Regions from separate parts of the Aquipseudomonas alcaligenes genome, predicted to be linked through region 1. Evidence: riboswitches for the same ligand, from Rfam matches in the RefSeq annotation. Region 1 holds a riboswitch; each other region holds the start of a gene.

Region 1 (2,257 bases):
GCTCGGCCAGACGCTGGGCATCGGCCTTGGTGTCCGCGCCGGCCTTGGCGCAGCCGGCGCTGCCGCTACAGGCGAGCATCCGCGCCAGCGGCGCGCGGTCATCCAGCAGCAGGCCGATGTCATTCAAGGCTTGCGCCACGATGGCCTGGCGGGCAACGGGCACATCCGGCAGCAGCACGCCCTGCCAGGGCGTGAGACGCAGCTCGCCACTGCCCTCGGAGTCAGCCAGTGCAGCCAGGGCATGCAACTGCTCCGCGTGCAGGCGCCCGAGCGGCGCGCCGGCCAGCAGCATCACCCAGCCTGACTGCGCCTGCACATGTGCCCCCAACGGCGGGCTGTCGTAGCGCGGACGCAGCGGAGTGGCCCATGGCTGCTGCACTGGTAATGACAGGCGCGCCAGGAACTGCTCGACCGACAGTTCAGCCAGCAGCTGGCGCATCCGGGTATGTGTGCCGGCCGCCTGCAGGAACAGCCGCAGCACCGTCTCCACCAGCATCTCCGCCTGTACCAAGGGAATCGCACCCAGCGCCGGATCACGCGGGCAGCCCGCCAGGCCGAAGGCCAGGCGGGTTCCGTCGGGCAAGGCACTGAGCCACAGGTCGTGGGGATGGTCGAGCATGGCCAGGGACTCGCCGCCGTCCAGCTGGATGGCGAACTTGGCGGACAGGCCGTGAAACTCGGGCGTATTTTCCAGCAGCGCCAGCAGGCGTGCGGCCAGCGGACGGGTATCGAGGTGCGCGCTGCGATCGCGCCCGGCCGCCGGGCTGAGCAGCAGGTTGCGCACATCGTCGGCGGCCGGGTTACGCGGACCGAGGCCGCCGGCCAGCAGGTGCTGCACCAGCGGCGCCTGGCATTCCTCGCGCACACCGCGCAGCTGCAGGTTGCTGCGGTTGGTCAGCTCCAGCACACCACTGCCATAGAGCCGCGCGGCCTCGGCCACGGCGCGGGCCTGGGCGCTGGTCAGCAGCCCGCCGGGCAGTTTGACGCGGCAGATGCCGCCATCACGCGCGGGCACGACACGCCACAGCCCCGGGCAGGCCGAGGGACGCAACAAAGACGCGGCAGGAGCAACTGGCTGCATGCGGTCACCGACAACAAACGACGCGGCGACCGAACCGGAGGCATCACCCGGGCAGGGCGATTCCTTGGCATCGGTACACCCCGCCCGATGTTGGCACTCGCGACTGCGTCGTCGGCAGGTCTCCTGGCTGGCAGGTCGTCATCGCGGCGCGGCCTTCCCGATTGCTCAGTGGCGTATGTGCGGAGCGACTCGCTGCTTACAGTTGCGGGGGCAGCCATGGTTGGAGCCGAGGCTCACCCATGTTCCCTCTTAGGCCCATTGGCTCCCCTGGAGGGGCCGGGCACCGACGAAGGCGCTATTATGCCCGCTTTTTCCGGCGCCGGGCCAAGCCCGCGCGTCACCGCAAGGAGAGCTGCATGACGGCCTGGCTGACAGTGGTAGGCATTGGCGAAGACGGCTACGCCGGCCTGGGCAAGGCGGCGCGGCGCGCGCTGCTGGAGGCCGAATGCATTGTCGGCGCGCCGCGCCAGCTCGACCTGCTGCCGCCGTGCATCCGCGCCCCGCGCCAGACCTGGCCCAGCCCCTTCAGCCTCGAACCCGTGCTGCAGCGACGCGGCACACCGACCTGCGTACTGGCCAGCGGCGACCCCATGCTGTTCGGCATCGGCGCCAGCCTGGCGCGGCAGGTCGATGGAGGCGAGATGCGGGTGCTGCCGGCGCCCTCCTCCTATTCCCTGGCCGCTGCCCGCCTGGGCTGGCCGCTGCAGGACGTGCCCCTGCTGTCGGTGGTGGCGCGCCCGCTGCCCGCCGTCGCCCGCCATCTGCACGACGGCCAGCGTCTGCTGATCCTGTGCAATGACGGCAGCAGCCCGGGTGCCATCGCCGCCCTGCTGCGCGAACGCGGCTTCGGCGCCAGCCGCCTGAGCGTGCTGGAACACCTGGGCGGCCCGCACGAGCGGCGTATCGATGGCCTGGCAGCAAGCTGGAGCCTGGAGGAAGTGGCCGCACTCAATCTACTGGCCGTCGAGTGCAGGGCCGACACCGGCGTGCAGCCGCTACCGTTGACCATCGGCCTGCCTGACGATGCCTATCGCCACGACGGCCAGCTGACCAAGCGCGACGTGCGCGCCATTACCCTCGCCCGCCTGGCGCCGCGCCCCGGCGAGCTGCTGTGGGATGTCGGCGCCGGTTGCGGCTCGATCGGCATCGAGTGGCTGCGCAGCCACCCGCGCTGCC
Region 2 (2,257 bases), 750 kb from region 1:
CCACCAGCAGCGCCGGCCAGGCGCTCTGCGCACCGAACAGGCCGATCATCGCCGGGCCGCCCAGCTGGCAGCCGGTGAAGCAGGCGGCGTAGAGCGCGACGACCTGGCCGCGCCGGCGTTCGTCGCACAGCTCGTTGACCCAGGATTCGCCGAGGATCACCAGCACGCCCATGCCGATGCCCAGCAGCAGGCGCGCGCCGGCCAGCAGCGCCAGCGGCGGTTCGGTCGGCAGCAGCGCGGCAGTGCCCAGCAGGCACAGGGCGAAACAGGCCAGGTACAGCCGGCGCCCGCTGTAGCGTCGGCTCAGGCGGCCGACCAGCAGGGCGGCGAGGATCATGCCGGCCGCCGGCAGCGCCGAGAAAAGGCCGATCAGCAGGCTGCCGGAGCCGCTCGCGTGCAGGCGCAGGGCCACCAGCGGCAGACTGGTGCCCATGCTCAGGCCGACCACGGACACGGCGAAGATCAGAACGGCGAGAAGCCAGGAAGAACGCATCGAATACTCCCACCCGCCAGCACCTGGCGGGTCTTGCAAGCATGAAAGACGGCTGCCCGCGAGTGCGCGGGCGAGACGGGGTCGGGACTCTGCGCGGGGCAGAGGCGCGTTCAGGCGGCGGGGGGAGAGAAGGTGAAGGCGAACAGTACGCTGCGCCGGCGGCGTTGCAGGGCGTCACGCGGCCAGGTGCGCGCCAGCAGCCGCGGGTCGGGCTGGGCGGAGCAGGGCAGGTGGGCGAGCGACGACATGGCGGCGGTGGACGGCGTGATCTGTAGGGCGCGCAGTCTAGGACGGGGCCTGGCCGGGGTCAATGCGTGGCGGACGGGCTGTCTTTTGCCGGCGCATGGCGCTAAGGTGGCCGCCGATGGTTCCGCCCCTCGGGCGGATGAAAAGGGAACAGGGTGCGGCGCGTGTCGCCAATGCCCTGGCTGCCCCCGCAACTGTAAGCGGCGAACGACGCCCACACGCCACTGGCCCGAACGGCTGGGAAGGCGGGCGAAGTGCCAAGCCGCGAGCCAGGAGACCTGCCATCGCCTGCGGGCGTTCGCGCCCATTCCTCCATCCGAACCGTCGCGCGGTGGGCGCGACCAAGGAACCCTCATGCACATCGAACCCGACGTCGTTGCCGGCGCCAAGCTCTTCCTCAGTTATGCCACCGCCGCAGGCGCCTTCGCGCTCACGGCCAAGCTCGCCCGCGACAGCCTGCGCGACAATGGCGGGGCAGCTGCCCTGGCCCTGCGCAGCCTGCTCACCACGGCCCTGGTGTTCTGCTTCTTCGAGGTCCTGCCGCACCATCCGGTGGGCGTCTCGGAAGTCCACCTGATCCTCGGCTCGACCCTGCTGCTGCTGTTCGGCGCCGGCGCCGCGGCCATCGGCCTGGCCGCCGGCCTGCTGCTGCAGGGCCTGCTGTTCGCCCCGTTCGACCTGCCGCAGTACGGCATGAACGTCACCACCCTGCTGTTGCCGCTGTGGGGTATCCACCTGCTGGCCCGGCGCATCATCCCGGCGCGCACCGCCTATGTGGACACCAGCTACAGGCAGGCCCTGGCGCTGTCCACCGCCTACCAGGGCGGCATCGTCGCCTGGGTGGCCTTCTGGGCCTTCTACGGCAACGGCTTCTCCGCCGAGAATCTGCTGTCCGTCGGCAGCTTCGGCCTGGCCTACATGAGCGTGATCCTGCTCGAGCCGCTGATCGACCTGGGTGTGCTGGCCGCCGCCAAGACCCTGGCCCGCTACAGCCAGGGACCGCTGTTCAACGTGCGCCTGCACCAGCCGGCCTGAGGTCGTTCAGCGCCGCTGCCAGAGCATCTCGCCGGTGTTGCTCTCGGTCACCAGGAAGGGCGCGCGGAAGCGGTAGCGCGCCGCCGGCTGGTACTCGCGCGCGCCCTTCAGCTGCACCAGCAGCAGGCCCTGCTCGCTGCGCCAGCGCCCGCTGTACTGCAGCTCGCCGGGGCGGTCGTAGCTCCACTCGCTGCCGCCGCTGACGCTGCGGCGCCACTGGTCGATGCTGCCGTCGGCGCGGATGCGCAGGGTGGTCACGCTGCCCGGCCCGCCCAGCGCCGCATCGCCGTCCTGCTCGTAGACCCAGGTGCCGACCAGGCTCGGGTCGTGGTCGGGGTCGGCCGGCGGTGGCGGCGGGGCGACCCGCTGGAACAGGCCTTCGCGCACCAGCGTCGCGCCGCTGGCGGGGTCGCGCGCGGCCAGGCTGGCGGCGAGCATGTCGTTGGCGTAGTTGGCGTTCATGTTGGCCAGCACCTGGCCTGA
Region 3 (2,257 bases), 2.0 Mb from region 1:
GTTGAGCCAGTTCACCGAGTCGCGATAGGTGTTGAACACGCCACGCTCGTCGCTGAGCTTGTCCAGGCTTTCCTCGCGGTTCTCGCTGTGGCCGACTTCCAGGCGGCTGCTCCACAGGTCGTTGACCTGCGCGTCCAGGTAGCTGGACACGCTGCTGAGGGTGAAGTCGCTGTAGGGCTCCTGGCCGACCGACTCGAAGGTGGTCATGTCGAAACGGCCGAAGGGGTTGTCGAACTCGGTACGGCCGCGCTGGTCGAGGACGTTGACGCCGGCTTCCAGCTGTTCGCTGAAGCTGTGGCTCAGGCTCAGGCTGAAGGCCTTGTTGCGGTAGGCGTCGTGGTCCTGGTCGGAGTCGTAGGAGATGCCGGTGCGATCGATGCCGTCGCTCTCGTCGAGGCTACCGGCCAGGCTGAAGCGGGTCTGCTGGTCGCCGCCGGAGAGTCCGGCGCTGCGTCGCCAGCTGTCGTTGCTGCCATAGCTCATGCGTACGAAGGGCTGCAGGCCCTCGCCAGCGCTGCGGCGGGTGAAGATCTGCACCACGCCGCCGATGGCGTCGGCACCGTACACCGCCGAGCGTGGGCCGCGCAGCACTTCGACGCGCTCGATCTGGTCGACATTGAGGAACTGCAGGTTGCTGTCGCCGGAGCTGGCCGAGGCGATGCGCATGCCGTCTACCAGCACCAGGCTCTGTGCCGACTTGGTGCCGCGGATATACAGGCTGGCCAGGCTGCCGGCACTATTGTCGGTCACCTGCACGCCGGGGGCGCGGCGCAGCAGGTCACTGACCGAGGCCGGCTGCAGGCGTTCGATGTCGGCGCGGGTGAATACGGTGCTCGCCGTGCTGCTGGCATCGCGTTGCTGCACGTCGCGGTTGGCGCTGATCAGCGTCTCGGGCAGCTTGAGCGCGGCGTCCTGGCCGGCGGCCAGCGCGAGACCAGCAGGCAGCAGAGCCAGGCTCAGCGCCGAGAGAGGCAGGGTGTGGGACAGTTTCATCGGGGTTCCTCAAAGACAAAGACTTCGAGGAGGGCAGAAAGCAGGCGCACGGCGGCGCCTGACGGTGCGGCCCTCCGCAACACCAGTCGAATCCGTCAGGCCGGTCTCCGGGCTCTCGATTCCGCTCCGCGCGCCTTCCCGGTTGACCCAGTGGCTGTTGCGCGGATCTGCAGCAGGGCTGCGATCGATTACCGTTGCGGGGGCAGCGCCGGGATTGCTCATGGAGCGCACCGGCTTCCCGATTATCGCCGGCATTGACCGGCGCACCTGATGGAAAAGAAAACGCCGCGCACCTTAGTGCACGGCGTGTTGAAGCTCAAGCAAGTTTAGCGTGCCTCAGCTTGAGCTTTGCTCAAGTTGCTGCAGGCGGCGACGGACGGCCGCCTCGATGCCGGCCAGGTCCAGGCCGCACTCGGCGAGCATCTGCGCCGGCTTGGCGTGCTCCACGTAGTAATCGGGCAGGCCCAGGTGCAGCAGCGGCTTGACCAGGTTCTCGGCGGCGAGGAACTCGCTGACCGCTGAGCCTGCGCCGCCCATCACGGCGTTTTCCTCGATGGTCACCAGCAGCGCGTGGCTGGCCGCCAGTTCGCGCAGCAGGGCCTCGTCCAGCGGTTTGACGAAGCGCATGTCGACCACCGTGGCATCCAGGCTTTCGCCCACGCGCAGGGCCTCGGCCAGCTGCACGCCGAAGACCAGCAGGGCCACGCCCTGGCCCTGGCGACGCAGCACCGCCTTGCCGATCTCGACACTGTCCAGTGCCGGGTCGATGGGCGCGTTGGGGCCGCTGCCACGCGGATAACGCACGGCTGCCGGGCCCTGGAAGTGGTAGCCGGTGGTCAGCAGCTGGCGCAGCTCGTTCTCGTCGCTGGGCGTGGCGATCAGCATGCCGGGGATGCAGCGCAGGTAGGAGATGTCGAAGCTGCCGGCATGGGTCGGGCCGTCTTCGCCGACCAGGCCGGCGCGGTCGATGGCGAACAGCACGTCGAGATTCTGCACCGCCACGTCATGGATCAGCTGGTCGTAGGCGCGCTGCAAGAAGGTGGAGTAGATCGCCACCACCGGCTTGGCGCCGTCGCAGGCCATGCCGGCGGCCAGGGTCACCGCATGCTGCTCGGCGATGGCCACGTCGAAGTAGCGTTCGGGGAAGCGCTCGCTGAAGGCCACCAGGTCCGAGCCTTCCTTCATCGCCGGGGTGATGCCGACCAGGCGCGGATCTTCGGCGGCCATATCGCACAGCCACTGGCCGAACACGCTGGAGTACTTG

Evidence for each region. Region 1 has a riboswitch for cobalamin ahead of cobG (precorrin-3B synthase). Riboswitches for the same ligand answer to the same signal wherever they lie in the genome.
Region 2: another riboswitch for cobalamin. It lies ahead of AAG092_RS14750 (energy-coupling factor ABC transporter permease); the one in region 1 lies ahead of cobG (precorrin-3B synthase).
Region 3: another riboswitch for cobalamin. It lies ahead of AAG092_RS08210 (TonB-dependent receptor domain-containing protein); the one in region 1 lies ahead of cobG (precorrin-3B synthase).

Annotation. Positions count from the first base shown of each region.
Region 1 covers NZ_CP154874.1:3,811,880-3,814,136, reverse strand. Annotated here, with positions in the region: gene cobG (precorrin-3B synthase) at 1-1,081, opposite strand, end outside; cobalamin riboswitch at 1,177-1,384, opposite strand; gene cbiE (precorrin-6y C5,15-methyltransferase (decarboxylating) subunit CbiE) at 1,438-2,257, shown strand, end outside.
Region 2 covers NZ_CP154874.1:3,060,095-3,062,351, forward strand. Annotated here, with positions in the region: gene AAG092_RS14740 (MFS transporter) at 1-493, opposite strand, end outside; gene AAG092_RS14745 (hypothetical protein) at 604-741, opposite strand; cobalamin riboswitch at 842-1,040, shown strand; gene AAG092_RS14750 (energy-coupling factor ABC transporter permease) at 1,094-1,774, shown strand; gene AAG092_RS14755 (hypothetical protein) at 1,781-2,257, opposite strand, start outside.
Region 3 covers NZ_CP154874.1:1,695,814-1,698,070, reverse strand. Annotated here, with positions in the region: gene AAG092_RS08210 (TonB-dependent receptor domain-containing protein) at 1-993, opposite strand, end outside; cobalamin riboswitch at 1,074-1,279, opposite strand; gene dxs (1-deoxy-D-xylulose-5-phosphate synthase) at 1,330-2,257, opposite strand, start outside.